DNA from 3 places in the Thauera sedimentorum genome. Region 1 is predicted to be linked to each of the others. Evidence: predicted binding sites of a transcription regulator. Region 1 holds the regulator's gene; each other region holds the start of a gene.
What was found. The regulator sigma-54, encoded in region 1, starts transcription at its own class of promoters, with help from an activator protein. The targets are predictions, from matches to a motif close to TGGCACGCTTNCTGCTNA.
Positions count from the first base shown of each region.

Region 2: a site for sigma-54 is predicted at 3,640-3,657, ahead of IAI53_RS05190 (circularly permuted type 2 ATP-grasp protein). Genes of this name have one in related genera too.
Region 3: a site for sigma-54 is predicted at 1,656-1,673, ahead of pepA (flocculation-associated PEP-CTERM protein PepA). Genes of this name have one in related genera too.

Region 1 covers NZ_JACTAH010000002.1:809,567-819,215, forward strand. Annotated here, with positions in the region: gene hprK (HPr(Ser) kinase/phosphatase) at 1-524, opposite strand, end outside; gene ptsN (PTS IIA-like nitrogen regulatory protein PtsN) at 493-978, opposite strand; gene hpf (ribosome hibernation-promoting factor, HPF/YfiA family) at 1,112-1,435, opposite strand; gene IAI53_RS13535 (RNA polymerase factor sigma-54) at 1,456-2,913, opposite strand; gene lptB (LPS export ABC transporter ATP-binding protein) at 2,931-3,653, opposite strand; gene recX (recombination regulator RecX) at 3,634-4,089, opposite strand; gene recA (recombinase RecA) at 4,099-5,133, opposite strand; gene IAI53_RS13555 (CinA family protein) at 5,247-5,753, opposite strand; gene IAI53_RS13560 (phosphatidylglycerophosphatase A family protein) at 5,766-6,245, opposite strand; gene thiL (thiamine-phosphate kinase) at 6,247-7,206, opposite strand; gene IAI53_RS13570 (N-acetylglutaminylglutamine amidotransferase) at 7,332-9,104, shown strand; gene ngg (N-acetylglutaminylglutamine synthetase) at 9,094-9,649, shown strand, end outside.
Region 2 covers NZ_JACTAH010000001.1:1,146,990-1,156,638, forward strand. Annotated here, with positions in the region: gene IAI53_RS05175 (diiron oxygenase) at 54-1,079, opposite strand; gene IAI53_RS05180 (CobD/CbiB family protein) at 1,334-2,260, shown strand; gene IAI53_RS05185 (acetyl-CoA C-acyltransferase family protein) at 2,282-3,463, shown strand; gene IAI53_RS05190 (circularly permuted type 2 ATP-grasp protein) at 3,702-5,123, shown strand; gene IAI53_RS05195 (alpha-E domain-containing protein) at 5,158-6,102, shown strand; gene rsgA (ribosome small subunit-dependent GTPase A) at 6,117-7,031, opposite strand; gene IAI53_RS05205 (cytochrome c) at 7,028-7,345, opposite strand; gene IAI53_RS05210 (M48 family metallopeptidase) at 7,355-8,605, opposite strand; gene orn (oligoribonuclease) at 8,710-9,258, shown strand; gene IAI53_RS05220 (hypothetical protein) at 9,267-9,428, shown strand; gene pgi (glucose-6-phosphate isomerase) at 9,419-9,649, opposite strand, start outside.
Region 3 covers NZ_JACTAH010000001.1:807,440-817,088, reverse strand. Annotated here, with positions in the region: gene proB (glutamate 5-kinase) at 1-625, shown strand, start outside; gene pepA (flocculation-associated PEP-CTERM protein PepA) at 749-1,597, opposite strand; gene IAI53_RS03645 (nitroreductase family protein) at 1,778-2,866, opposite strand; gene IAI53_RS03640 (ThiF family adenylyltransferase) at 2,859-3,746, opposite strand; gene IAI53_RS03635 (ABC transporter permease) at 3,972-5,201, shown strand; gene IAI53_RS03630 (ABC transporter permease) at 5,207-6,421, shown strand; gene IAI53_RS03625 (PEP-CTERM/exosortase system-associated acyltransferase) at 6,442-7,239, shown strand; gene mnhG (monovalent cation/H(+) antiporter subunit G) at 7,195-7,635, opposite strand; gene IAI53_RS03615 (MrpF/PhaF family protein) at 7,632-7,970, opposite strand; gene IAI53_RS03610 (Na+/H+ antiporter subunit E) at 7,967-8,458, opposite strand; gene IAI53_RS03605 (proton-conducting transporter transmembrane domain-containing protein) at 8,460-9,649, opposite strand, start outside.

The DNA of each region.
Region 1 (9,649 bases):
AGGCCGTGGCCGCGCGAGATCAGCTCCAGCGCAAGCTCAGACTTGCCGGCCCCCGAGTTGCCGGTGATGAACACGCCCAGGCCGAGCACGTCCATGAACACGCCGTGCAGGGAGACCTTCTCCGCCAGCTGGCGCGACAGGTACTGGCGGAGCTGGTCGACCACGCCGGCCGAGGGCTGCGGCGTGGTGAACAGCGCCACGCCGATGTTCTCGCACAGCCCGTGGAGCAGGCCGGGAATCTCGCAGCCGTCGGCCACCACGATCGCGGGCGGGCGGGCGGCGAGGATCTCGTTGAGGTGATGGGCGATCTTCTCGCGCGACTGGCGGCGCGCCCAGGCGAGCTCCGCGGCCCCCAGGATCTGCAGGCGCTGCGGGTGGATGAGGTTGAGGTGGCCGACCAGGTCGGCGGGCCAGATGCGCTCTTCGGAAACGGCGATCGCGGTGTCCAGCGCGCCGCAGACGTGGGTCAGCGCGAGGCGTTGGCGCAGCGACTCATACAGCCGCGCGACGCTCGTCTGTCGCATGGGGTCCCCAGCTGGCGAACAGGGCATGGATGGTGGCCGGGTCGGGTGCGTTCTGCAGTTCCTCGCGGAAGGCGCGGTCGCTGAACATCTGGGCCAGTTCGGAGAGCAGTTGCAGATGGGTCTCGTTGGCTTGCTCCGGGACCAGCAGGATGAACAGCAGGTTCACCGGGCGGCCGTCGGGGGCGTCGAACTGTACCGGGGTGGCGAGCCGGAAGAAGGCGCCGGCCGCTTCCTGCAGGCCCTTGATGCGGCCGTGAGGAATGGCGATGCCCTGCCCCAGCCCGGTCGAACCGAGGCGTTCGCGGGAGAACAGACTGTCGAACACCACGCTGCGCGCGATGCCCTGATGGTTCTCGAACAGCAGCCCGGCTTGCTCGAACACGCGCTTCTTGCTGCTCGCGTCGAGGTCGATGACCACGTTGGACAGGGGGAGGAGTTGGGCGATCAGGCTCATTGGGTCAAGCCCCGCGCGGCACAGGACCGCAGGGTGCCGCGCGGGCGGGGGCGGTCGGGTGTCGGTTGGCGACGCGGTTCGGAAAACGCGCGAATTATACCCACACCCTAGGCCGAAAGAAGTAGTGAAGGGATCACAGCTCGCTGTTCTGGTGCTTCAGCGCTTCGTGATTGTGCTCCTGGACCTTCTGCTTGTGCTTCTGGACCTGGCGGTCGAGCTTGTCGGTCATCGCGTCGATCGCGGCATACATGTCGCCATCGTGGGCTTCGACGAAGATGTCCTTGCCGCGCGTGTGCAGGGTGACTTCCGCCTTCTGGTCGAGCTTTTCCACCGACAGGATCACTCCGACGCTGGTGACGTTGTCGAAGTGGCGAATGACGCGGTCCAGCTTCGAGCTCACGTAGTCGCGGATGGCCGGGGTGACTTCGACATGATGCCCGGTGATGGTGAGATTCATGATGACTCCTCTTTTTCAGATCAGATCGTCTTGCGCATACTGACCGGCGGGATATTGAGCGATTCGCGGTATTTGGCGATGGTGCGCCGCGCGACGACGATACCCTGCTGGCCCAACAGATCGGCAATCTTGGCGTCGGACAGGGGCTTCTTTCTGTCTTCGGCATCCACCAGCTGGCGAATCAGCGCGCGAATCGCAGTGGAGGATGCCGCCCCACCGGTATCGGTGGCGACGTGACTGCCGAAAAAATACTTGAGCTCGAACACCCCCCTGGGCGTGGCCATGAATTTCTGGGTGGTGACCCGCGACACGGTGGATTCGTGCAGTTCCAACTGGTCCGCGATCTCGCGCAGCGTGAGCGGGCGCATCGCCACCTCCCCATGATCGAAGAACTGTCGCTGCTGGTCAACGATGGCCTGGGAGACGCGCAGGATGGTGTCGAAGCGCTGCTGCACGTTCTTGATCAGCCAGCGCGCCTCCTGCAGCTGCCCGGTCAGGCCGCCGCCGTTGCCGCGGTTCTGCTGCAGGATCTGCGCGTACAGCGCGTTGATGCGCAGCTTGGGCATGGCCTCGGGGTTGAGGCTCACGGTCCAGTGGCCGCGCAGCTTGCGCACCACCACGTCGGGGATCACGTAGCGGGTTTCCTGCGCGGCGTAGCGCGAGCCCGGGTGCGGGTCCAGACTGCAGATCAGCGCATGGGCCGCGCGCAGCGCGTCGTCGTCGCAGGACAGCAGGCGCTTGAGCTTGACGAAATTGCGCTCGGCGAGCAGTTCCAGGTGGTGGTCGACGATGCGCAGCGCCAGGTCGCGCGTGGTGTCCGCGGGCGTGGCGCGCAGCTGCAGGCTCAGGCATTCCTGCGGGGTGCGCGCGCCGATGCCGGCAGGCTCCAGGTTCTGCACATGGCGCAGCGCGATGCTCAGGTCGTCCAGATCGAGGTCGAGCTCCTCCGGCAGCAGCGGCAGCAGTTCTTCCAGCGACTGGTGCAGATAGCCGTCGTCGTCGAGCGCCTCGATGATGAAGCGCACCAGGGCGCGGTCGCGGTCGGTCAGCGGGGAGAGCGCGACCTGCTGGTCGAGGTGGTCGCGCAGCGAGGTTTCGGCGGCCTGGAACTCCTGGAAATCGACGTCGTCGTCATCGTCGCGGCGGGTGCTGCCGCTGCCCGCGGCGCTCAGCCATTCACCGGCCTCGTCATAGCTCGCGGCATCGTGCTCGGGCGCCTCCTCGCGCCCGCCTTCGCCGCCCTCGGCCGCAGCCGGCGCTTCGGCGGTGCTGCTGGCCGGCGCGCTGCCGATCGGCTGCGCGGCGCCGAACTCGCTGCCGTCGCCGTCCTCGCGCTCGAGCATGGGGTTCTCCAGCAGGAAGCGCTCGATCTCCTGGTTCAGCTCGATGGTGGACAGCTGCAGCAGCTTGATCGACTGCTGCAGTTGCGGGGTGAGCGTGAGGTGCTGCGAGAGCTTGAGCTGGAGGGTCGGTTTCATGCTGGTGTCGCTGGCGCTCAGAGGCGGAAGTGTTCGCCGAGATAGACCTGGCGCACGCGCTCGTCGCGCACGATCTGGTCGGGCTGGCCGCTGGCGAGCACCCGGCCTTCGCTGATGATGTAGGCGCGGTCGCAGATGCCCAGCGTCTCGCGCACGTTGTGATCGGTGATCAGCACGCCGATGCCGCGCTGCTTGAGGAAGCGGATGATCTTCTGGATGTCGAGCACCGCAATCGGGTCCACGCCGGCGAAGGGCTCGTCGAGCAGGATCAGCCGCGGGTCGGTGGCCAGTGCGCGGGCGATCTCGCAGCGCCGGCGTTCGCCGCCGGAAAGCGACACCGCCATGCTGTCGCGCAGGTGGGCAATGTTCAGTTCGTCGAGCAGGGTTTCCAGGCGCTGGTCGATGGCGTCGCGGTCGAGCTTCTGCAGTTCCAGCACCGCGCGGATGTTCTCCTCCACGGTGAGCTTGCGGAACACGCTCATCTCCTGCGGCAGGTAGGACAAGCCGCGGCGCGCTCGCTCGTGGATCGGCAGGTGGGTCAGGCGGGCGTCGTCGAGGGTGATCTCGCCGCCATCGGCGCGTACCAGGCCGACGATCATGTAGAAACAGGTGGTCTTGCCCGCGCCGTTGGGCCCCAGCAGGCCGACGACCTCGCCGCCGTCGACCGTGAAGCCGACGTCGTGCACGACGGTGCGTGCCTTGTAGCGTTTCTGCAGTCCTTCAACCTTCAGCAGACTCATCCGGGGTCTCTTTCAACAGCTTGCGGATTACCGCGGCGGCAAAGCCGCGACCTTGCAGGAAGCGCGCCTGGCGCGCCCATTCGCGCGCATCGGCCGGCGCCTGGCCGAACTTCGCCCGCCACACGCGACGCGCGCGGTCGAGCTCCTCGTCCCCAGCCTCGCCCTCCAGCGCCGCCTCGATCAACTCGGCGGCCACGCCGCGGCTGGCCAGATCGTGGCGCAGCCGCGCGGCGCCGAAACGCCCTGCCTTGCTGCGCACCCAGGCCGCGGCGAAGCGTGCATCGGAGAGCAGTTCCAGCTCCGTCAGGCGGTCGAGCACCGCGTCGATCTCCGGCGCGCTGCCGTGGCCGGCGAGCTTGCGTGCCAGCTCGGCGCGCGAGTACTCGCGCTGGGCCAGGTAGCGCAGTGCGCGCTCGCGCAGGCCCGCTTCCGCCATGATCGCAGATCAGGCCGCGGCAGCAGCCGGTTCGCCACCCAGCGCGGGCAGCTCCTTCAGGCCCAGGGCGACGCGCACCTTGTTCTCGATCTCGCGCGCCAGCGCCGGGTTGGCGCGCAGGAACTCGCGCACATTGTCCTTGCCCTGGCCGATCTTGTCGCCGTTGTAGGCGTACCAGGCGCCCGACTTGTCGACGATCTTGTTGTCCACGCCGAGGTCGATGATCTCGCCCTCGCGGGAGACGCCCTCGCCGTAGAGGATGTCGAAGCGCGCTTCCTTGAACGGCGGGGCGACCTTGTTCTTGACCACCTTGACCTTGGTCTCGGAGCCGACCACCTCTTCGCCGCGCTTGATGGTGCCGGTGCGGCGGATGTCCATGCGCACGCTGGAGTAGAACTTCAGCGCGTTGCCGCCGGTGGTGGTCTCGGGGTTGCCGAACATCACGCCGATCTTCATGCGGATCTGGTTGATGAAGATCACCAGGGTGTTGGTGCGCTTGATGTTGGCGGTGAGCTTGCGCAGCGCCTGCGACATCAGGCGGGCCTGCAGGCCGGGCAGCTGGTCGCCCATCTCGCCTTCGATTTCGGCCTTGGGGGTGAGCGCGGCGACCGAGTCGATGACCACGATGTCCACCCCGCCGGAGCGCACCAGCATGTCGGCGATCTCCAGCGCCTGCTCGCCGGTGTCCGGCTGGCTGATCAGCAGGTCGGAGATGTTCACCCCGAGCTTCTCGGCGTAACCGACGTCGAGCGCGTGCTCGGCGTCGATGAAGGCCGCGGTGCCGCCGAGCTTCTGCATCTCGGCGATGACCTGCAGGGTCAGCGTGGTCTTGCCGGACGATTCCGGGCCGTAGATCTCGACCACCCGGCCGCGCGGCAGGCCGCCCAGGCCCAGTGCGATGTCGAGGCCCAGCGAGCCGGTCGAGACGGTCTGGATGTCGCGCTCGATGCTGCCGTCGCCCATGCGCATGATCGAACCCTTGCCGAACTGTTTCTCGATCTGCGAGAGCGCGGCGGCAAGCGCCTTGGCCTTGTTGTCGTCCATGAGAGATATTCCTGAGTGATTGGCGGATTATGGCACAGAGTTTGCTGGAATGTGCCCGGGCAGATGGGGGCGGGACGTGCCAGTCCGCAGTCTATTGACTGTATGGATTTACATCAAGCAATCGGCGGGCCTTCGCCGCCCGCCAGCGCGATGAGCCGGCCCAGGGCGTGCGCCACCGTTTGCCGCCGGACGGCCTCGCGGTCGCCGGTAAACAGCAGGGTTTCGACGTGCGGTGGATGGCCGCAGGCGCCCCAGCCGACGCAGACGGTGCCGACCGGCTTGGCGGCGCTGCCGCCGGACGGGCCGGCGACGCCGGATACCGCCACCGCCACGTCGGCGCGGCTGTGCGCCAGCGCCCCGGCCACCATCTCGCGCACCGTGGCTTCGCTCACCGCGCCGTGTACTGCCAGGGTGGCGGGCGACACTTCCAGCATCTCGCACTTGGCGTCGTTGGAGTAGGTGACGAAGCCGCGGTCGAACCACTCGGAACTGCCCGCGGTGGCGGTGACCGCCTCGGCGATCCAGCCGCCGGTGCAGGATTCGGCGCTGGCGAGCTTCCAGCGGCGCGCCAGCAGCGCCTCGCCCAACCGGCGCGACAGCGCGGCGAGTTCAGCGTCCATCGGCGGCGTCCATCAGCCGAACAGCGAGACCAGCACGGCCAGCACCAGCAAGGTGTAGCCGGCGGCGATGAGGTCGTCGAACATCACCCCGAAGCCGCCCTTGAGGCGCTGGTCGGCCAGCCGGATGGGCGGCGGCTTTACGATGTCGAAGAAGCGGAAGATGGCCACCGCGGCCGCCTGCCACAGCAGCGACACCGGGGTGAACAGCAGCACCAGCCAGATCGCCACCATCTCGTCCCACACGATGGCGCCGTGGTCCGGCACGCCCAGCGCGCGTCCGGTGCGGTCGGCGGCGATCACGCCGGCGACGAAAAGGCTGACCAGGAAGGCGAGGAACACGCCTTCGGAGACCGGCGTGCGCAGCAGTGGGAAGAGCAGCCAGCCGACCAAGGTGCCGACCGTGCCCGGCGCCTTGGGCGACAGGCCGGCACCGAAGCCGAGAGAGATGAAGTGCGCCGGATGGCTGAACAGGAAGCGGGCGTCGGGTCGCATCTCAAGCGAAGTGGTCATAGCCGGTCATCTGGGGCGGCTGCAGGCTGCCGTCGGCGGCGCGCAACAGCATCTCGCCCGGTCTATCGTTGAGTTGACCGATGCAGTGTAACGGCAGATCGAGGCGGTCGGCGAGTGCGGCGATGTCCGCGTGGCGGGCGGCCGTGGCGGTGAACAGCAGCTCGTAGTCGTCCCCCCCCGACAGCAGCGCCCGCAGGGCGGCGTCATGCGGCGCACCACAGTCCAGCAGATTTTCCAGCGGCAGTGCGGCAGTCTCGATCTGTGCGCCGCAGCGAGAGCCTTCGAGGATGTGCCCGAGGTCGCCGATCAGTCCGTCGGACACGTCGAGCATTGCGCTGGCCAGGCCGCGCAGCGCCAGGCCGAGGGCGACGCGCGGCTGCGGCCGGTGCAGGGCGGCCAGGCAGCGTGCGCGGCCTTCGCCACTGAGCGCCAGGCCGTCGCGCAGCGCCCACAGGCCGAGCGCGGCGCGCCCCGGCCGGCCGGACACCCACAGTTCGTCCCCGGGGCGCGCGCCGGCGCGGGTGACCGCCTGTCCGGCGGGCGCTTCGCCGACCACCGTGACGCACAGGTTGAGCGGGCCGCGGGTGGTGTCACCGCCGGCGAGGTCCACGCCGAAGGCCTCCGCGCAGGCATAGAAACCATCCGCGAAGGCCGCCAGCCAGGCGTCGTCGGCGGCGGGTAGCGCCAGCGCGAGGAAGGCCCAGCGCGGCTCGGCGCCCATGGCCGCGAGGTCGGAGACATTGACCGCCAGCGCCTTCCAGCCCAGGTCGGTCGGGTCGGTGTCGGCAAAGAAGTGGGTGCCGGCCACCAGCATGTCGGTGGATACCGCCAGCTGCATGTCCGGGCGCGGGACGACCAGGGCGGCGTCGTCGCCGCCGGCCAGCGCGGTGTGCATGGCGGGCCGGCTGAAGTGACGGCGGATCAGGTCGAATTCACCTGGCATGATGTCGATCGGAGCGATTGCGTGACGGCTGAAGAGCTTAGCGCAGCCCGTCCTTACCCCCTGAAACTTTTGCACAAAACCAATTTGCTACAATAGATGCGTTTTTCCCAACAGAAGGAAGTTCTATGTGCGGTATAGCCGGTGAGATCAGATTCGACGGACAGACCCCCGACCTGGGTGCGATTGCACGCATGAACCAGCGCCAGGAGCGGCGCGGCCCGGACAATGGCGGGGTGTATGCCCAGGGCTCCCAGGCCTGGGGCCACAGGCGCCTGAAGATCATGGATCTCTCCGAATCCGCGCAGCAGCCCATGGTCGATCCCGAGCTGGGGCTCGGCATCGTGTTCAACGGCGCGGTGTACAACCACCCGGAACTGCGCCGCGAGCTGGAAGGCAAGGGCTACCGCTTCTATTCGCACGGCGACACCGAGGTGCTGCTCAAGGCCTACCACGCCTGGGGGCCGGACTTCGTCCAGCGCCTCAACGGCATGTTCGCCTTCGCCATCTGGGAGCGCGACAGCGGCCGCGTGCTGCTCGGCCGCGACCGCCTGGGCATCAAGCCGCTGTACTACGCGGAAATCCCCGGCGGCTTCCGCTTCGCCTCCAGCCTGCCTGCGCTGGTCGAGGCCGGCGGGGTGGACACCACGGTGGACCCGGCCGCGCTCAATTTCTACCTCTCCTTCCACGCCGTGGTGCCGGCGCCGCACACCATCTATGCCGGGGTGCGCAAGCTGCCGCCCGGCACGCTGATGCAGATCGAACCCGACGGCAGCCGCCGCGAGCGCAGCTTCTGGACGCTGATGTACCCGCAGGACCCGGCCGACGAGGCGCGCAGCTTCGAGGAATGGACCGAAATCCTGCTCGACGGCCTGCGCGCCGCGGTGAAGCGCCGCCTGGTGGCCGACGTGCCGGTGGGCGCGCTGCTCTCCGGCGGGGTGGATTCCAGCCTCATCGTCGGCCTGATGAGCGAGGCCGGGGTGCGCGACCTGCGCACCTACAACGTCGGCTTCGAGGACGTCGGCGGCGAGAAGGGCAACGAGTTCGAGTACGCCGAGATCGTCGCGCGCGAGTTCGGCACCCACCACGAGCGCATCTTCGTGCCCGAGGCGCAGCTGCTCACCCGCCTGCCCGAAGCGGTCGAGGCGATGAGCGAGCCGATGGTGAGCCACGACTGCATCGGCTTCTACCTGCTCTCCGAGGCGGTGTCGCGCCACAGCAAGGTGGTGCAGAGCGGCCAGGGCGCGGACGAGGTGTTCGGCGGCTACCACTGGTATCCCAAGCTCGCCGGCAGCGCCGACCCGGTGGCCGACTACCTGGCGGCCTTCCGCGACCGCGACTACGAGGAGTACCGCCGCGTGGTCAATGCCCCCTGGCAGGGCGTGGACTGCTCGGGCGCCTACGTGGCGGCGCACTTCAACGCCCCGGGCGCCGACGACCCGGTGGACAAGGCACTGCGCCTGGACACCACCATCATGCTGGTGGACGACCCGGTGAAGCGGGTCGACAACATGACCATGGCCTTCGGCCTGGAGGCGCGGGTGCCCTTCCTCGACCACGAACTGGTCGAGCTGGCCGCGCGCATCCCGGCGCGCCACAAGCTGGCGCACGGCGGCAAGGGCGTGCTCAAGGAGGCGGCGCGCAAGGTGATTCCGTCCGCGGTCATCGACCGCCCCAAGGGCTACTTCCCGGTGCCGGCGCTCAAGTACCTGCAGGGCCCGGTGCTCGAACGGGTGCGCGACGCGCTCTCCAGCCGTGCCGCGCGCGAGCGCGGGCTGTTCCGCCAGGATTATGTCGACACCCTGCTGGCCGACCCCTCCGCCCACATCACGCCGTTGCGCGGGTCCAAGCTGTGGCAGCTCGGCCTGCTCGAATGGTGGCTGCAGAGCCATGCTGCCTGAGGCCCGCCCGATGATCCGCAAGCAGATCGCCCGCGCGCTGCGCGCCGGCAACCAGCCCCTGCACCTGCCCGCCGGGCAGCCCGAGGCGGTGGCCATGCCCGAGAACGTCATCGTCGAATGCGGCTGGGGGCGCTGGCTGCCGGCGCAGACCTGGCGCGACCCGGCGCAGCTGGCCGCCGAGCTGCTGCAGGAACGCCCCGGTCAGCGCGACATCGCCTTCTACGTCGAGAAGCCCCAGGTGGTGGTGGCCAGCGCGCCGCAGCAGCTCTTCCTCGACCCTTCGGACGCCTTCCGCCTGCAACTGGCCGGCTACCGTGCCCAGCGCGCCGGCCGGCGCGGCTTCACCTTGCGCCGCCTGCGTACCCGCGCCGACGTGGCGGCGATCAACGCCCTGTACCGCGCGCGCCGCATGGTGCCGGTGGACCCGCAGCGGGTGTGGCGCGAACGCGCCAGCCGGGCCATCACCTACGCGCTGGCCGAGGACCGCGCCAGCGGCGAGGTGATCGGTGTGGCGATGGGCCTGGATCATGTCGAGGCCTTTGCCG
Region 2 (9,649 bases), on a different contig from region 1:
CAAAGGGCCGCGGGTACATTGCCCGCGGCCCGTCGTCATGCGTGTTGCGACGTTCAGAACACCGGGATGATGTCCTGCATGTCGATGTCGGACACTTCCTGGCCGGTGATGCCCACTTCCGGAATGGCCGGGAAGGGGATGTCGTAGCGGTCGAGCACGCCCTTGAGGTTCAGCATGGCGTTCTTCCAGTTTTCCTTCTTCGCTTCATAGCTCGGCACGCCGAAGCCGGCGCCGCGCGCCACTTCCTCGGCCTCGCGCTGGTTGTCGATGAAGTCGTTCGGCAGGTCCCAGAACTCCATCGGCGGCTCGAACAGCACGGCCGAGAGGAAGAGATAACCGGCGCGGATCTGCTTGGTGACCAGGGCCTTGTCCTCCTGCGGCAGGCGCGGGTAGTCGCGCTCCATCAGCGCCATGCAGATCGCCATGTGGCGGCCTTCGTCGCGGCCGATGTTGCGGAAGGCTTCCTTGAACACCAGTTCGCGCGAGTTGTCGTGCATCTGCTTGAAGATCGTCGCCGCGGCGATCTCGCCCATCAGGAAGGAGCTGAACAGCACCGCCAGCGAATACTTGGGCACCGCCTGCTTGTAGCCGGTCCAGTAGCGCCCGCCGTTGTAGTACAGCCACTTGGCGTTCTTCTGCAGGCGACGGCCGAGTTCGGTCTTGGGTTCGTAGGTCAGCGGGTCCGGGTGCTCCAGGAACTTGGTGACCGCCAGGCCGCACATCTGCTCGTGGTTCTGCTCGTCGCGGGTCACCGAGAAGAAGCAGCGGCGCACCGGATCTTCTTCATGCACTTCATAGGTCTTGATAAAGGCTTCGGCAAACACCGGGGGGGCGGAGGCGTCGAATACCGACAGCAGCGTCCACCAGTAGGCGATCGCCTCGCGCTCCTCCCAGGAGTAGGACTCGACGTCCAGGGTGTCCCAGGGCAGCTTCTTGGGGTCCCAGTTCTCGCGCTGGGCAGCGTCCCAGACTTCCTCCATCTTCGCGGTCTGGGCGTGCCAGCTCAGCGGGTAGACGTTGGGTTGCTGGGTCTCGGGTGGAAACTCCATCTGTTGTGCGAGCTTCTCGTTGCGGGCCATTCGTGTCTCCTCATTCTCTTGTGGATAGCGGCCGACCGCCGCTTGAAGCGAAAGATGAGGCCAAAGAGCCGGCGAAAAGTTGACCTAGATCAATAAAACACAAAATTGATCGACCGGTCGGTCAGCGAAAGAAAGGGGCTCGTTCAGCGTGATGGCATCAGCGAGGCAGCGATGAACTGACCCGCAGTTGTGGTATCGTCGCCAACACAGCCGCAGCGCGGGCTGTCCGCCTGATTTCACCCTGACGATCCCGAATGACGCTCTTCTCGCTGATCATCGCCCTGCTCATCGAGCAGGTGCGTCCCTTGCCTGCGCAGCAGGTCGTGGCAGGACCCCTGGGCCGTCTCTCAACCCTGCTTGTGGAACGCTTCAACGACGGGCGCGCGCGCAACGGCCAGGTGGCGTGGCTGCTGGTGGTGATCCCGGCCACTGCGGTAGCGGGGCTGGCCTTCTACCTCCTGTGGCAGCTTCATCCGCTGCTCGCCTTCCTGTTCAACGTCGCGGTCCTCTACGTGACCATGGGTTTCCGCCAGGAAAGCCATTTCTTTACCGACATTCACCTGGCCCTGCGCATGGGCGAACTCGATCGCGCCCGCAGCCTGCTGGGCGAATGGCGTGGCGGGCAGTATCGCGAGGCCAGCTCCAGCGAGGTGGCCCGCCTGGCCATCGAGCAGGCGCTGGTGTCGGCACACCGTAACGTTTTCGGCGTAGTGTTCTGGTTCATCGTGCTGCCGGGTCCGTGTGGGGCGGTGTTCTACCGCCTGACCCGCTATTTCGCCGAGGACTGGGGCACGCGGCGCGATGCCGAGTTCGGCGACTTCGGCCAGTTCGCCCGCAAGGCCTTCGAGGTCATCGACTTCGTGCCGGTGCGCCTCACCGCCGCGTCCTTCTCGGTCATGGGCGACTTCGAGGACGCCGTGTTCTGCTGGCGTACCCAGGCCATCCTGTGGCCGGACAGGGCGTCCGGTATACTGCTGGCCAGCGGTGCAGGCGCCATGGGCGTGCGCCTCGGCATGCCGGTTCATGAATCGGGCGAGATCCTCGAGCGCCCGGAAGTGGGGGTCGGCGAAGAAGCCGATGCCGATTACATGCAGAGTACGGTCGGCCTGGTGTGGCGCGCGCTGTTGCTCTGCCTGGTGTTGCTGGCCCTGGTCGGAATTGCCGGCTGGGTCGGTGCTTGATTGACGTGGAGGGAGTATCAGATGGCAAATCGTGAAGTTGTGGTGCTGAGCGCAGTGCGCTCGGCAATCGGTGCCTTCGGGGGTTCGCTGAGCAGCATCGAGCCCGCGGAACTCGCCGGCACCGTGATGCGTGAGGCGGTTTCCCGCTCCGGCGTCGATCCCCAGCAGATCAACTATGTGACGGTGGGCAACTGCATTCCCACCGACTCGCGTTACGCCTACGTGCCGCGCGTGGCCTCCATCCAGGCCGGCCTGCCGATGGATTCGGTGGCGATGCAGGTCAACCGCCTGTGCTCTTCCGGCCTGCAGGGCATCGTGTCCACCGCCCAGGCGATCATGCTGGGCGATTGCGACTACGGTATCGGCGGCGGCGTGGAAGTCATGTCGCGCGGCGGCTACATGATGCCGGCGCTGCGCTCCGGCGCGCGCATGGGCGACACCAAGGCCATCGACATGATGGTCGCGGTGCTGACCGACCCGTTCGGCGTCGGCCACATGGGCATCACCGCCGAGAACCTGGCCACCAAATGGGGCATCAGCCGCGAGGAGCAGGACGCCTTCGCGCTTGAGTCGCAGAATCGTGCGGCCAAGGCCATCGCCGAGGGCTACTTCAAGTCGCAGATCGTGCCCATCGTCCAGCAGACCCGCAAGGGCGAGACGGTGTTCGACACCGACGAGCACCCGCGCATGACCACGCTGGAAGCGCTGGCCAAGATGAAGCCCGCCTTCAAGAAGGACGGCAGCGTGACCGCCGGCAACGCCTCCGGCATCAACGACGGTGCGGCCTTCTTCGTGCTGGCCGATGCCGCGGTGGCGGCCAGTGCCGGTTACAAGCCGATGGCCCGCCTGGTGTCCTACGCGGTCGCCGGCGTGCCCAACGACGTGATGGGCGAAGGCCCGATCCCGGCCTCCAAGCTGGCGCTCAAGCGCGCCGGCCTGAGCCTGGACCAGATGGACGTCATCGAGTCCAACGAAGCCTTCGCCGCCCAGGCGCTGGCCGTGGCCAAGGGCCTGGAGCTGGATCTGGCCAAGACCAACCCGAACGGCGGCGCGATCGCGCTGGGCCACCCAGTGGGCTGCTCCGGCGCCTTCATCGCCACCAAGGCGGTGTACGAGCTGCAACGCACCAACGGCCGCTATGCGCTGGTCACCATGTGCATCGGCGGCGGTCAGGGCATCGCGGCGATCTTCGAGCGCATCTGATCGCGCCGCAAGCCGCAGTACGAAAAACCCGCTTCGGCGGGTTTTTTTTTCGCCTGTCGCCGCCGCTCCGGCGCCGCATGCACCATCGTTACAGCCGGCCTTGGCAGGCATGCACCGATACGGTGCGCAAGGGCGTCCAAAGCGGCTGCGGAGGGGGTGGAAATGCCTCTGAACGCTGGCACGTTTCTAGCTGTCACAAAGGCATTCCTTCCTTCTTCGACCAGGCAGGCCCAGTGTCATGACGATCAATAATTTCTACAACGAGATGACCGACGAGGCGGGGCGCGTGCGACCGCACTATGCGGCCTACGCCAGCTGGCTGTCGGAGATGCCCGAGGAGCGCCTGGCGCAGAAGCGCGCCGAGGCCGATGCGCTTTTCCACCGCCATGGCATCACCTTCGCGGTGTATGGCGAGAAGGACGCAGGCACCGAGCGGCTGATTCCCTTCGACATCATCCCGCGCATCATTCCGGCCGACGAATGGCAGATGCTCGCCGCCGGGCTGCGCCAGCGGGTGAAGGCGCTGAACCTCTTCATCCGCGATATCTACCACGACCAGGACATCCTCAAGGCCGGGCGCATTCCGGCCGAGCAGGTGCTCAACAACGCGCAGTACCGCAAGGTGATGCAGGGTGTGGACGTGCCGGGCGACATCTACGCCCACATCGCCGGGGTGGATATCGTGCGCGCCGGCAAGGGCGAGTACTACGTGCTGGAAGACAACCTGCGGGTGCCCTCCGGGGTGTCCTACATGCTGGAGAACCGCAAGATGATGATGCGGCTCTTTCCGCGGCTGTTCTCGCGCTACCGGGTGGCGCCGGTGGACCGCTACCCGGACATGTTGCTCAACACGCTGCGCAGCGTGGCGCCCACCGGGGTGACCGACCCCACCGTGGTGGTGATGACGCCGGGCGCCTACAACAGTGCCTACTTCGAGCACGCCTTCCTCGCCCAGCAGATGGGCGTCGAGCTGGTCGAAGGGCAGGACATGTTCGTGCAGGACGACCAGGTCTTCATGCGCACCACGCGCGGCCCGCAGCGGGTGGATGTGATCTACCGCCGGGTGGACGACGACTTCCTCGACCCGCTCGCCTTCCGGCCGGATTCGGTGCTGGGCGTACCGGGGCTGCTGCAGGCCTACCGGGCCGGCCGGGTGACCCTGTCGAACGCGATCGGCAGCGGGGTGGCCGACGACAAGTCGATCTACCCCTACGTGCCCGAGATGGTGCGCTTCTATCTGGACGAGGAGCCCATCCTGCACAACGTACCCACCTACATGTGCCGCAAGCCGGACGACCTGCGCTACGTGCTCGACAAGCTCCCCGAACTGGTGGTGAAGGAGGTCCATGGTGCCGGCGGCTACGGCATGCTGGTCGGCCCCGCCGCGACCAAGGCCGAGATCGAGGCCTTCCGCGAGATCCTCGTCAAGCATCCGGAACGCTACATCGCCCAACCCACCCTGGCGCTGTCCGCCTGCCCGACCTTCGTCGATGCCGGCATCGCGCCGCGCCACATCGACCTGAGGCCCTTCGTGCTGTCGGGCGAGGAGGTGCAGCTGATCCCCGGCGGGCTGACCCGGGTGGCGCTGCGCGAGGGCTCCCTGGTGGTGAACTCCTCGCAGGGCGGCGGCACCAAGGACACCTGGGTGCTGGAAGCCTGAACGCGGTACACGAGAGAACGAAGGGAGAACCGAAATGCTGAGCCGTACCGCCGACCACCTCTACTGGATGGCCCGCTACATGGAGCGCGCCGAGAACATCGCGCGCATCCTGGATGTGAACCACCGCATGTCGATGATGCCGCAGTCCGCGGTGCAGGAAGAGCAGGCTTGGGGCGCCACGCTGCGCATCATGGGGCTGGAGGGCGCCTTCCACCAGCGCTATGCGGAGATCAGCCCGGATTCGGTGCTGGAGTTCATGGTCTTCGACGCCGAGAACCCCTCCAGCGTGCGCAACTGCCTGCGCGCCGCGCGCGAGAACGCCCACGCGGTGCGCGGCACGCTGACCTCCGAACTGTGGGAGACCACCAACGGCACCTGGCTGAAGATGCGCGATTTCACCCCGGAGATGCTGGCCGACGCCGGGGCGGGCGAATTCTTCGAATGGGTGAAGTACCGCTCGCACCTGTCGCGCGGGGTGACCATCGGCACCATGCTGCAGGACGAGTCGCTGCGCTTCATCCGCATCGGCACCTTCCTGGAGCGCGCCGACAACACTGCCCGCATCCTCGACGTGAAATACCAGCTGCTGCTGCCGGCCGGCGAGGTCGAGGGCGGTGCGGCCGACTACCACCAGTGGAGCGCGCTGCTGCGCTCGGTGTCGGCCTTCGAGGTGTATCGCAAGGTCTACCGCGACCTGATCACCCCCTCGCGGGTGGCCGAACTGCTCTTGCTGCGGGTCGACATGCCGCGCTCGATCGCGCGCTGCATGAAGGAGGTCTACGCCAACCTGCGCGAAGTGGCCAACGACCAGTCGGCGGAGACCGAGCGCCGTGCCGGCGAGATGGAGGCCCAGTTGCGCTTCGGCCGCATCGAGGACATCGTGCGCGACGGCCTGCACAACTACGTGGTGCGCCTGCTCGGTCGTGTGCAGGACCTGGGTAACCGGATCGCCGACGACTTCCTGGTGCCGGTTTCCTGAACGCTTCCGCGGCCTTACCAGCCGGGGTTGAGCCGTTTTGCCTCGGCAATCTCGGTGCGGATGGCGCGGTAGTGCTCGAAGCGTCGCGGGTGGATGACGCCCGCGGCCAGCGCCCCCCGCAGGGCACAGCCCGGCTCGGCGTCGTGCCGGCAGTCGCGGAAGCGGCATTGGCCGAGGTAGGGGCGGAATTCCACGAAGCACTCGGCCAGATGGTCCGGGTCGAGATGGGCCAGCCCGAAGGCCTGCAGGCCGGGGCTGTCGATCAGCCAGCCGTCTCCGGGCAGCGGGTAGAGGCGGGCGAAGGTGGTGGTGTGCTTGCCGGTGTCGAGCGCGGTTGATATCTCGCGGGTGGCGGCGTTGGCTTCCGGGATCAGCGCGTTGGTGAGAGTGGACTTGCCCATGCCGGACTGGCCCACCAGGATGCTGCGTTCGCCCTGCAGGTAGGCGCCCAGCGCGTCGGCGCCGTCCAGCGCCGAGAGTTCGACGACCCGGTAGCCCAGCGCGGTGAACATGGCTAGCGACTCGCGCGCGGCCGGCAGCCGCTCGGCCAGATCGGCCTTGTTGAGCACGATCAGTGCCTTCAGGTCCTGCGATTCGGCCGCGCACACGCAGCGCGACACCAGCAGGTCCGAGAACGCCGGTTCGGTGGCCACCACGATCACCACCTGGCTGAGATTGGCGGCGATCAGCTTTTCGCGGAAGGCGTCCGAGCGCCACAGCAGGTTGCGGCGCGGATGCAGGTGCTCGATGGCGCCCTGGCCGTCGCCGCGCGGGGCGATGTCCACCTCGTCGCCACAGGCGAACACGCTCTTCTTGCCGCGCGGATAGCCCTGCAGGCAGCCGCTGTCGGTGATCACTTCGTAGTGGCGGCCGAAGGCCGCGGTGACAAGGCCGTGCAGCGGTTTGCCGGCGTGGGCGGAGCGACTCACTTGAACTTGTAGTAGTGGGTGTTGAGGTAGCCGGCGATGTTCAGTTCATCTTCCGGGAACAGCGCGAGGTTGAGCTGGGTGGTGCAGGCGGTGATCTGCTGCGCCAGCCCGTCGGCGGTGGTGATGCGGCGCTCGAAGCGGGTGTAGATGTCGGAGCCGTCATCGCCGCCGAACTGGCGCGCATGACAGGCCACGCAGTTTTCCGCGTGCAGCTCGCGGCCGGCCTGCAGGTCGGCGCCGGGGAAGGGGTCGGCCAGGGCCGGTGCGGCGTGCAGCACGGCGAGGGCGCCAAGTGGCATCAGCAGCTTCTTCATCGCAGCCTCCTAGGTCTGTGATTGCAGCCGGGCCACGCGGATGGCGGCCGGCGGATGTGAGTCGAAGAAACGCGAATACAGCGGGTCCGGTGTGAGCGTGGCGGCATTGTCGCGGTAGAGCTTGACCAGCGCGCTGACCAGGTCGCCGGCGCGGGTCTGCCGCGCCGCATAGCGGTCGGCTTCGAACTCGTGGGCGCGCGACCAGTAGCTCATCAGCGGCGCGAACGGGAAGGTGAAGGCTGGCAGCACCAGCGAGAACAACGCCAGCGCCATGGCGGTGCCGGTGCCGCTCACGCCGAGTCCGGCATAGAACCAGGGCTGCTCGATCAGCATGCCGAGCAGGGCGAGCACCGCCAGGCTGCCGCCGCCCATCACCGCAATGCGCTTCAGCACGTGGCGATGGTGGAAGTGGCCGAGTTCATGGGCCAGCACCGCTTCGACTTCCTGCGGCGCGAGCTTGTCGAGCAGGGTGTCGAAGAACACGATGCGCTTGGCCGCGCCGAAGCCGGTGAAATAGGCGTTGCCGTGCGCGGAGCGGCGCGAACCGTCCATCACGTACAGCCCGCGCGAGCGGAAGCCGCAGCGCTCGAGCAGGCCTTCGACGCGGGCGCGCAGGGCCTCGTCCGCCAGCGGGGTGAACTTGTTGAACAGCGGCGCGATGAAGGTCGGCCAGATCAGCAGTGCGAGCAGGTTCACGCCGAACCAGAAGGCCCACACCCACAGCCACCAGCGCTCGCCCATGGCCCCCATCAGCCACAGCACCGCGGCCAGGATGGGCAGGCCGAGCACCACCGCGAGCAGGATCTCGCGCGCGGTGTCGGCGGCGAACAGCGCAGGGGTCATGCGGTTGAAGCCGAAGCGCTTCTCGATGCCGAAGATGCGCGTCAGCGCGAAGGGCAGGTCGATCAGCCAGCTGAGCACGCCCAGCGTGGCGAGCAGGGCGATGCCGTGCGCCAGCGTGCCGGGCGCGAAGTAGGCCTGCCAGGCGTCGGAGACGGCCTGCAGGCCGCCGCCCAGGGTCAGCCCGAGCACGAAGAGCAGCGACACCGCGAGCTCGGCGAGCCCCAGGCGCATGCGCGCCCCGGTGTAATCGGCGGCCTTCTGGTGCGAACTCAGGTTGATCGAATCGGCGAACGCCGCCGGCACGGCGTCGCGCCGCGCCCGCACATGACGCATCTGGCGCAGCATCAGCACCGCCTTGAGCAGGGCGCCGGCCAGCAGGACGAGGACGAAGAGCAGGGAAAAGGCTGAAGCCGTCATGGGGAATCGTGTCGGGGCAGGAAAGGCGGCGCAGCAAGGGCGAGGCGCGCTGCATTCTGTGACACAATCGGCGCCTCGATTGTTTCGCTTATGGCCGAAGGATTATGGCACAGGATCAGAACCACCTCATCTGGCTGGACATGGAGATGACCGGGCTGGAGCCCGACCGTGACCGCATCATCGAAATCGCCGTCGTCATCACCGATGGGCAGCTCAACGTGGTCGCCGAGGCGCCGGTGATTGCGGTCCACCAGCCCGATGCGGTGCTCGACGCGATGGACGAATGGAACCGCAACACGCACGGCAAGTCCGGGCTGACTGCGCGGGTGAAGGCGTCCACCGTGGGCGAGGCCGAGGCCGAGCAGCAGATGCTGGCCTTCCTCAAGGAGTGGGTGCCGGCGCGCACCTCGCCGATGTGCGGCAACTCGGTGTGCCAGGACCGCCGCTTCATGGCACGCTACATGCCGCAGCTGGAAGCCTGGTTCCACTACCGCAACCTGGACGTGTCCACCCTGAAGGAACTTGCCAAGCGCTGGCGGCCGGAGGTGTACAAGGGCGTGGAGAAGAAGGGCAAGCACGAGGCGCTCGCGGACATCCACGAGTCGATCGCCGAACTGCGCCACTACCGCGACAACTTCCTGCGACTGTCCTGAGCGCGGTCGTGGGCCACTCCCCGCGTGTCATGCTGGCCCGCGCCACCGGGTGGCTGCGGGCGCGCTGGCGCAGGCTGCTGGCGATTGCGCTGGTGGTGGCCTTCTTCTATCTGCTGGGCTATTTCACGCCACGGGTGAGCAGCCCGGGCATGTGCCTGATCTACGGGTAGGGATCGCCGCGGCGCAATGCGGCGATGGCCCGCTGCAGGCCGATCGTCGCGCCATCGCGGCGGGCCGAGGAGGTGGCGTCCGACAGGCGCCGTGCCATCTCCTTGCCCAGTTCCACCCCGTACTGGTCGAAGCTGTTGATCCCCCAGATCCAGCCCTGCACGAACACCTTGTGCTCGTAGAGCGCCATCAGCGCGCCGAGTGAGTAGGCATCGAGGCGCGG
Region 3 (9,649 bases), on a different contig from region 1:
CGAAGCCGACGCACTGATCATCCTCACCGACCAGAAGGGCCTGTACACTGCCGACCCGCGTCGCGACCCGGCCGCGGAGCTCATCAGCGAGGGCCAGGCCGAGGATCGCCGCTTCGAGGCCATGGCAGGCGGCGCCGGCAGCGGCATCAGCAAGGGCGGCATGATCACCAAGGTGCGCGCCGCCCAGCGCGCCGCGCGCAGCGGCGCACACACCTGCATCGCCAGCGGCCACGAAACCGACGCCCTGCTCCGCCTGGCGGCCGGCGACGGCCTGGGCACCCTGCTGTACGCCGGCAGCACCCCGTTGCAGGCGCGCAAGCAATGGCTGGCCGACCACCTGCAACTGGTCGGCAGCCTGGTGCTTGACGAAGGCGCGGCAGCGGCGCTACGCGCCGGGCGCAGCCTGTTGCCGGTGGGCGTGCTGGAGGTCAGGGGCGACTTCGAGCGGGGTGCCGCGGTATCGCTGCACGATGCTGCCGGCGAGGAACTGGGCCGCGGGCTGATCAACTACAACAGCACCGAGGCGCGCCGCATCGCGCGCAAGCCGAGCAGCGAGATCGAGGCAACCCTCGGTTACATCGACGAGCCGGAACTGATCCATCGCAACAACATGGTGGTGCGCTGAATCGCCCATCATCGCCGGACCGGACTACGCCCCCCCGGAATGCGCATGAGAAAAGGGAGCCTCGCGGCTCCCTTTTCTCTTTCCTGCACCCGCCCCCGGAGGGGCGAGTTGGTCGGCTTCCGGTCAGGCGGCAGCCTTCTTGCGACGTGCCACACCCAGGCCCAGCAGGCCGATACCGATCAGCGCCACCGTTCCCGGCTCCGGCACCGCCAGGCGGAACTGGCCGTTGTTGCTGACGAAGAAGGAACCGTCAGCCGGATCGTTCACCCAGGTACCCGGAAGACCCGAGTAATCGAAGACCTCGTCGGCGAAGGTCGTGTTGAGCTGGGCGGTCGGGATCTGGTTGGCGTTCACCGTTGCGAAGCCGAACAGCAGACCGTTCGGATCATTGACCAGATCGGCCATGTCCTGGGTCAGCCCGGCATCGAAGAAGAAGTAGCCGCTATCCATCGAAGTGGCCCGCGCCACCAGTTCGACCTGACCGTTGGCGATCGGGGTGCCGTCAGGATTGACCTGCAGGCCGCCGCCAGTGATCTCGAAGGTCGCGATCGGCGTGCCGTCCACACCGAAGGTTCCCGTCGTGGAGCCCCACTGACCGAGCGGTATCGAATACAGGTGCAGGGTGCCGCCCGTGAAGGAGGCCGAACCGCCGAAGGTGCCGCTGCCAGTGGCGTCGAACAGCGCGGCGAGTTCAGCGGTCTGGTCACCGGAGTAGCTCAGGCCGAAGTCGTGGGATGTGGACCGTACTGCACCCCACTCCTCGAAATCGAAGCTGAGTCCACCGGTAGGCGTCAGCGTGATGTAAGCACCGCCGACGATGTCGAGGAAGCTGATGATATTGGTAGCGCTCCCGGCCCCACCCGCACCGTCGGCATCGAGATACCAGTTGGTGAGGACTGCCGATTGCGCCGCGGAACTCATCACCAGACCGGTGGCGACGAGGCTCGAAGCAAGCAATTTGCGGATGTTCATGTCGATCTCCTAAGTGCTGACCGTCCGGACCTGACTTCTCAGAACGCTCGACCAACATTTAGCAGAATGCGTGCCACCGGCCTTAACAACTCCTACTTCATTGTTTTTGTAGATATTTTTATATCACCACAGCAAGACACCAACTGGCCCGCCAGCCGACTGTAAAGAATGCCGACACCGTCAAACCGCCTTCCCGGCACCGGCTTCCGCCATCAGTTCTTCCAGTGGCCGGCGCAGCGAGCGGGACCGCGGCACCGCACCGCTGCCTACCCGGCAGAAGAACACGCCCCGCCCCTCGGCGCCGAGCAGCGCATCGACCTGGGCGCCCACCTGCGCCACGCCCGCATCCACCTCCGGCGAACGCGAAACGCTGCGCCGGTTGGCCGCGTACCAGCGGAAGATCAGCGGGGTCATCTCGGGTTGCAGGCGCAGATCCACCGACTCGGCGGTGAGCCACAGCCGCTGCATGGCCGCCCCAGCGTCGACGTAGTCCTCCAGTGTCCGGGGGGCGACGTCACGACAGATCAGCACATGGGCCGCACAGCGGATCGCCGGCAGGTAGTCGAGTTGGACACGCGGCGCCACGGTGCCAAACAGGTAGCGGTTGAAGAAGTCCACCCGCTCCCAGCTCTGCATCACCCAGCGCATCAGGCGCGCGGTCAGCGGATCGACGCCGACGGCCTGCTCGGGAATGCGGTCGGCGCTGAAGCGCGCGCCCCACTCGATGATTTCCTTATGCACCGGAAAGGCCTCCGGGCAGGTCAGCCGGATGCGGGCGTTGTCCCACAGCAGGCGGGCGATCTGCCGGCGCTCGGCCGCGGATTCGAACAGGCGGACGCTGTAACCCGGACCCGGCGCCGCCTGCAGCGCGCGGCGCTGCGCGGCGCTCAGCGGGGTCGTCCTCATCGGCCGGCGCTGCACGCAGCGCGTTTCGATGAAGGGGATCAGCAGGTCGGCCGCCAGCGCCGGATCGTCGGCCAGTTTTACATCGAACACCGGCGCGGTGTCCGGCGTCCCCGCACGACGCGACCATTGCGCGCGCAGCCCGGCGCCGGTGGCGGCGATGCGCAGGGTTTCCAGCAGCGCGCCGTGCGCCATGTGACTGGCGTGGCCGTCGAAGTCGTACAGGCACCAGTCGCGGGTGTCGTTGCCATGGACGGCGATGTGCCCGTCGGCCACGATCTCGAAGCGCCACGGCTGCGTGTTGTCGCCGCTGGGCGCCCAGCGGGCGAGGTCCAGGATCTTGGTCAGGGTGTCGCGATCAGCCATGTCGGCCTCCGGAGGTGCGCATCTTCGTCAGTTGCCGGCGGGCAATCCACAAGCCCAGGCGCTGCAGCGGATGGCGGTTGCCGCCCGGGCGCCAGGTGTGCGTCAGGCGCAGGCGGTAGGCATCGAACTGGTAGCCGTGGGGAGCCGGACGCAGTTCGCCGCGGCCCAGCAGGATCTTCAGCGCCTCGGTGGCGGTGACCCCGGCGCACAGTTGGCAGGCGGCGATGGTGGAAGGGCCGCGGTGCTCGGCGAGATTCACCCGCGAGGGATCGGCCAGGTAGCCGCGCTGCAGCATGGCCGGCGACAGCCCGAGCAGGAAACGCACCGCCATCTCGTCCTCGTCGCAGCCTTCGAGGCAGAAGTAGTCTTCGAAGGACATGCCGCCCGGCATGAACACCAACACGGCCGTGCCCATGCCCAGCGGCGCCGCGGTGACCGCCGGCACGCCGAGCCGGTGGCAGGCGGCGAAGGTGTCGCGGCGCGCATCGAAGGCGAAGAAGTCCAGGCCATCGACGTACAGGTCCACCCCGCGCAGGAAGTCATCGAGGTTGTCCTGCGCCACACCTTGCGGAAAGCGCCGGATGTCCAGCTCCGGGTTGATGTCGGCGGCCATCTCGGCCAGCACGTCCACCTTGGGGCGGCCGAGCGCGGAGACCATCGCGCCGGCCTGGCGGTTGAAATTGACCAGGTCGAAGGTGTCGAAGTCGGCGATGTTGAACGCCCCGATGCCCAGCCTTGCCAGGGTCAGCAGATGCACGCCGCCCACCCCGCCCATGCCGGCGATCGCCACCCGCTTGCCGCGCAGGGCCTGCTGCTCGGCCTCGGTCACCCAGCCGATGTTGCGCGAGAAGGCCGCCTCGTAGTCGAAGCCCACGGTCATGGAATAACTCCTCAGTCATCGCCGGATCCTGCAGCTATCATAGAGAAGCCCTTCCGCCGTTGAAACCGTCCGCGCTTTCGTAGGAGCTGCCTTGGCCGCGATTGCCGTGCCGGCCTCCGTGAGAATCGCGGCCAAGGCCGCTACTACAGGAGCCCTGTCCGCTCAGGCGCAGGACGGACGAAGATGGCGGTCCTGCTGCGATTGACCTGTTCGACGAGGTGAGCATTGATTGCCAGCCTGATCCAGACCCTCCGCCTGGCCGCCCGCAACCTGCTGCGCCAGCGCCGCCGCGCGCTGCTGGCGCTGGCCACGGTGTGCGGCGGGGTGGTGGCCTACCTGCTTGCCGGCGGCTTCATCCACTGGATCTTCCAGGACATGCGGGAATCGACCATCCATTCCCAACTCGGCCACATCCAGATCACCCGGCCGGGCTATTTCCGCGAGGGCCTGGGCGACCCCTACAGCTACCTGCTGCCGGCAGACACCGCGGCGCTTGGCGCCGATGCGGACGGCGGCTTCCGCACCATCGCCCCCCGCCTCGCCTTCAACGGCCTGGTGAGCAAGGGGGACGACACCATCTCCTTCGTGGGCGAGGGCATCGACCCGCAGCGCGAGGCGCCGGTGACCCGCGCCATCACCATCGTCGCCGGCCGCGACCTGACCGATGCGCCGCCCGCATCGGTGCTGCTCGGCGAGGGCCTGGCGGCCAACCTGGGCGCACAGCCCGGCGACATGGTGGTGCTGCTCGCGACCACCGCGGACGGCGGCATCAACGCGGTGGAGCTCGAAGTCGCAGGCCTGTTCGCCACCATCACCAAGGCCTACGACGACACCGTGCTGCGCGCGCCGATCGAGGTCGCCCGCCAGCTGATGCGGGTGGAGGGTGCCACCAGCTGGGTGGTGCTGCTCGACGACACCGACGCCACCACGCGCACGGTTGCCGCGCTCGGCCAGCGCCTGCCCGCGGACCGCTTCGAGATCATCCCGTGGTCCGATCTGGCGGATTTCTACAACAAGACGGTGGAGCTGTTCTCCCGCCAGGTCGGCGTGGTGCGCATCCTGATCGCGCTGATCGTGGTGCTGTCGATCTCCAACACCCTGTCGATGGCGGTCATCGAGCGCACCGGAGAGATCGGCACCGCAATGGCCATCGGCGTGCGCCGGCGCGGCATCCTCGCGCTGTTCCTGTCCGAAGGCGCGCTGCTGGGGGTGGCCGGCGGGGTGATCGGCGTGCTCGCCGGCCATGCGCTCGGCGCGCTGGTGTCGGCCATCGGCATCCCGATGCCGCCGCCGCCCGGCATGGCGCGCGGCTACGTCGGGCAGATCGCCATCTCGCCCGCGCTGGCGCTGGACGCCTTCCTGCTCGCCTTCGTCACCACCCTGGTGGCGAGCATCTTCCCGGCCTGGAAGGCCTCGCGCATGAACATCGTCGACGCCCTGCGCCACCAGAGGTAGCCGCCATGCTCTTCAAGCTTGCGCTACGCAACATCTTCCGCCAGAAGCTGCGCACCGCGATGACGCTGGGCGCCATCGTCTTCGGGGTGTGCGGGCTGATCCTCTCCGGCGGCTTCGTGCAGGACATCTTCCACCAGCTCGGCGAAGCCATCATCCACTCGCAGACCGGTCACGTGCAGGTCTTCCGCAAGGACTTCCTCGAGCGCGGCAGCCGCCAGCCCGACCGCTTCCTGATCGACGAGCCCGAGAAACTGGCCGGCCGCATCGCCGCCCTGCCCGAGGTGGCCGAGGTGGCCGCCCGGCTCAACTTCGCCGGGCTGCTCAACAACGGCCGGCGCGACCTGGCGATCATCGGCGAAGGCATCGAGCCGGACAAGGAGGCCCGCCTGGGCACCTATCTGCAGATCACCGCCGGGCGCCAGCTCACCGACCGCGACAGCTTCGGCATCCTGCTCGGCCAGGGCGTGGCCCATTCGCTGAGCGTGAAGCCCGGCGATCCGCTGACCCTGGTGATGAACACCGCAGACGGCGCCCTGAACACCCTGGATTTCGAGGTGGTGGGCATTTTCCAGAGCTTCTCCAAGGACTTCGACGCGCGCGCGGTGCGCATCCCGCTGGCCGCCGCACAGGAGCTCATGTACACCCCCGGCGCCAACGTGCTGGTGGCCACCCTGCACCGCACCGAAGACACCGATGCGGCCATGGCGTCCATCGGCGCCCTGCTCGACCCCGCGCAACTGGAGGCGCGCAGCTGGCGGCAGCTGTCGGACTTCTACGACAAGACCCTGCAGCTCTACGACCGCCAGTTCGGCGTGCTGCAACTGATCATCCTGTTCATGGTGCTGCTGTCGGTGGCCAACAGCGTGAACATGAGCGCCTTCGAGCGCCTGCCGGAGTTCGGCACCATGCAGGCCCTGGGCAACCGCAAGCGCGACGTGTTCCGCCTCATCCTCGCGGAAAACCTGCTGCTGGGCCTGATCGGCAGCCTGCTCGGGGTCGTGACCGGCATCACGCTTGCACTCGGAATATCCGCGATCGGCATTCCCATGCCCCCGCCACCCAACGCGAACGTCGGCTACACTGCCTTCATACGCATCGTCCCGCTCACGGTGCTGACCGCCTTCCTCATCGGTTTTGCGGCCACGGTCCTGGCCGCGCTGTTCCCGGCGCGCCGGGTTTCGGCAACCCCGGTCGTTGAGGCCTTGAGACAGGGCACCTGAGCGGCTCCGGGAGCTCAAACATGCTGCTCTTCGAACGTTTCAACCTCGGACACGGTTTCCGCAAGTACTTCCGCATCGCGCCGGCGGTGGACGACCCCCTGCGCGATCGCGTCTACCGCATCCGCCACGAGGTCTACTGCGAGGAGCTGAAGTTCGAGCCCGAACGCCCGGACCGCCGCGAAACCGACGAGTACGATCCGCACAGCCTGCACTGCCTGCTGACCACCAACTCCGAGCCGGAACGGCCGGTGGGCTGCACGCGCGTGGTCCTGGCGCGGCCGGACGACCCCGATTTTCCGCTGCCGTTCGAGCGCACCTGCGCCGCAACCATCGACCGCCGCATCGTCGATCCGGCACGCCTGCCCCGCGACCGCATCGCCGAGGTGTCGCGCCTGGCCGTGCGCGCCAGCTATCGCCGCCGGCGCGCCGACGGGCATGAGGAGATGTCGATCCACGACGAGGACTTCGGCCTGCCCGAACGCCCGCGCTTTCCCTACATCCCCATCGGGCTCTACCTGGGCGCGGTGGCGCTGGCCGCGCGCAGCGGCATCGACACCCTGTTCGTGCTCACCGAGCCGCGCCTGGCCTCGCATTTCGCCAAGCTCGGGGTGGAGATCCGCCAGATCGGCGGGGGCGTGGATCACCGCGGCCTGCGGGTGCCGTCGATGATGGACGTGCAGGGCATCATCAAGAACATGCGCATGATCGTGAAGCCGATCTGGCGCGTGATCCGGGAAGAGATCGAAGTCGGCTACGAACGCGGCGCCGGCGGATCACGGCTTACCGACCGGCCGCCCGGACCGCCCGGACCGCCCTGAGTCCTGCCCCGGCGGCGCATCACCCGGTGCGCTCCCGCCTGTCGCCTGGGCCTCGCCGGCTGCGCCCTTGTCGGCTGCGAGTGCGTCGCCCAGCGGCCCCACCTCCGGCAACACCCCCACCCGGTGCGCTGCTCGCGACACCGCGTGCGCCGCCAGCGGCGCAGTGGCCAGCACCACCACCAGGGCGAACATCGCCTCCAGCGCGGCCTCCCCGCTGCTGGCGGCCGCCACCCCGGCCAGGATCAGGGCCGCCCCCAGCGCGCCGGCCTTGCTGGCCGAATGCATGCGGCTGTAGCAGTCCGGCAGGCGCAGCACGCCGATTGCGCCGACCAATCCCAGCAATGCCCCGCCCAGGATCAGCACCGTCGCCAGCCAGGCGGTGATCGATGCGTTCATGCGTCGCCCTCCCGTCGTTCGCCGGTCGCCAGCTCCCCTGCGCGGCGCTGCGCGTCGGTCTTGCGCGGCGCGAACAGCAGCATGAAGGCGGTGGTCCCAAGGAAGGACACCAGTGCCAGCACCACCGCCACATCCAGCAATTCGGACTGGGCAGTGGCCAGGGCCAGCAGGCCGACGACCGAGATGCCCAGCAGGGCCAGCGCGTCGATCGCCACCACGCGGTCGGGGGCGGTCGGTCCGCGCAGCAGGCGCACCGCCACCAGCACGGCGCTGATCGCCAGCAGCAAGAAGGCCAGCGGCAGCACCCAGCCGGCGCCCACGATGTCTACGGTCATTTCGCCTCCCACAAGCCATCGCCCGCATCCAGCCAGGCGAGCAGGCGCGCCTCGATGCGCCGCACGCCTTCCTCCACCTCCGCTGCCGAACCGGCGTCCAGCGCATGGACGTAGAGCGTGCGGCTCTCCGACCGATAGGCCAGCGCCAGCGTGCCGGGTGTGAGCGTGACCAGCGCGGCGATCAGCGTCGCCACCCGGTCGTCGGCGCGCGCGAGCGCCACCGGCACCACCGCAGGCGAAACCTCCACCCGCCGCGCCAGCACCAGGCGCGCGACGTCCAGGCTGGCGCGGCAGACCTCCACCACGAACCAGCCGGCAAAGCGCAGCCCGAGTTCCAGCCTCAGCAGGTAACCGCGCAGGCCGGTCAGGCGCACGGACATCTTCAACAACAGGTATACCAGCACGAAGGCCACCAGCACGCCGAGTGGCGAAAGACCACCGGAGAAGGCTGCCAGCCCGGCGGCCAGCAGGATGTGCAGGCCGAACATCTCAGTGCCCTCCCCCGCCGAGGACCGCGCGGATGTAGCCGGCCGGATCGACCAGTTGCTCGGCGGCCGCCGTGGCGTAGTCGAACAAGGGACCGGCGGCGAGACCGAACAGCACGGTGATCGCCCCCAGCCCCGCCATCACCGCGTAGGCCCGGCGCGGACCGGGCGGAACGCGCAGGCCGCCATCTCCCGCAGGGTGGGCCTTGAGGAAGGCCTCGTTCCAGATCTTGCTCATCGACAGCAGGGTCAGCAGCCCGGTGAGCAGCGCAACCGTGGCGGCCAGCCACATGCCGGCCTCCAGGCTCGCACGCACCAGCACGAACTTGGCCCAGAAACCGGACAAGGGCGGAATGCCCGCCAGTGACAGCGCCGGGATGGCGAACAGCAAGGCAAGCCACGGCGCCCGTGCATAAAGCCCGCCCATGGCGGCCAGCCGCTCCGAGCCGGTCATCCGCGCGGCCACGCCGCCGACGAAGAACAGGTTCGCCTTCACCACGATGTGGTGGATCACGTAGAACACCGCGCCGGCCAGCGCCAGCGGCGTGGCCAGCGCCAGGCCGAGCACCATGTAGCCGACCTGGCTGACGATGTGGAAGGACAGGATGCGCCGCACCTCGGTCTGCGCCGCCGCGCCCAGCACCCCCACCAGCATGGTCGCGCAGGCAATCCACAGCAGCACCTCGTGCGCCGGCCCGGCCTGCGGCCACACCAGCGTGACCAGGCGGATCAGCGCATAGACGCCGACCTTGGTCAGCAGCCCGGCGAACATCGCCGAGACCGGCGACCAGGCCACGTGGTAGGAGGCCGGCAGCCAGCCGAACACCGGGAACAGCGCGGCCTTGATCGAGAAGGCGAGCAGCATCAGCACCACGGCCACGCTGGCACCGGGCGGCAGGCCGCCGGCCGCCGCCTGCTGGGCCAGCCCTGCCATGTTGAGCGTGCCGGTGGCGCCATACAGCAGGCCGGCCGCCAGCAGGAACAGCAGCGTCGCCAGCAGGTTGAGGAACAGATACACCACCGTGCCCGACAGCCGCCGCGGGCCGCCGCCGAGCACGATCAGGGCGAAGGAGCCGATCAGCATCACCTCGAACCACACGTAGAGGTTGAACACGTCGCCGGTGATGAAGGCGCCGCACACCCCGGTGAGCAGGCCATGCACGAAACAGTGGAAATCCTTGCCGCCGGCCGGAT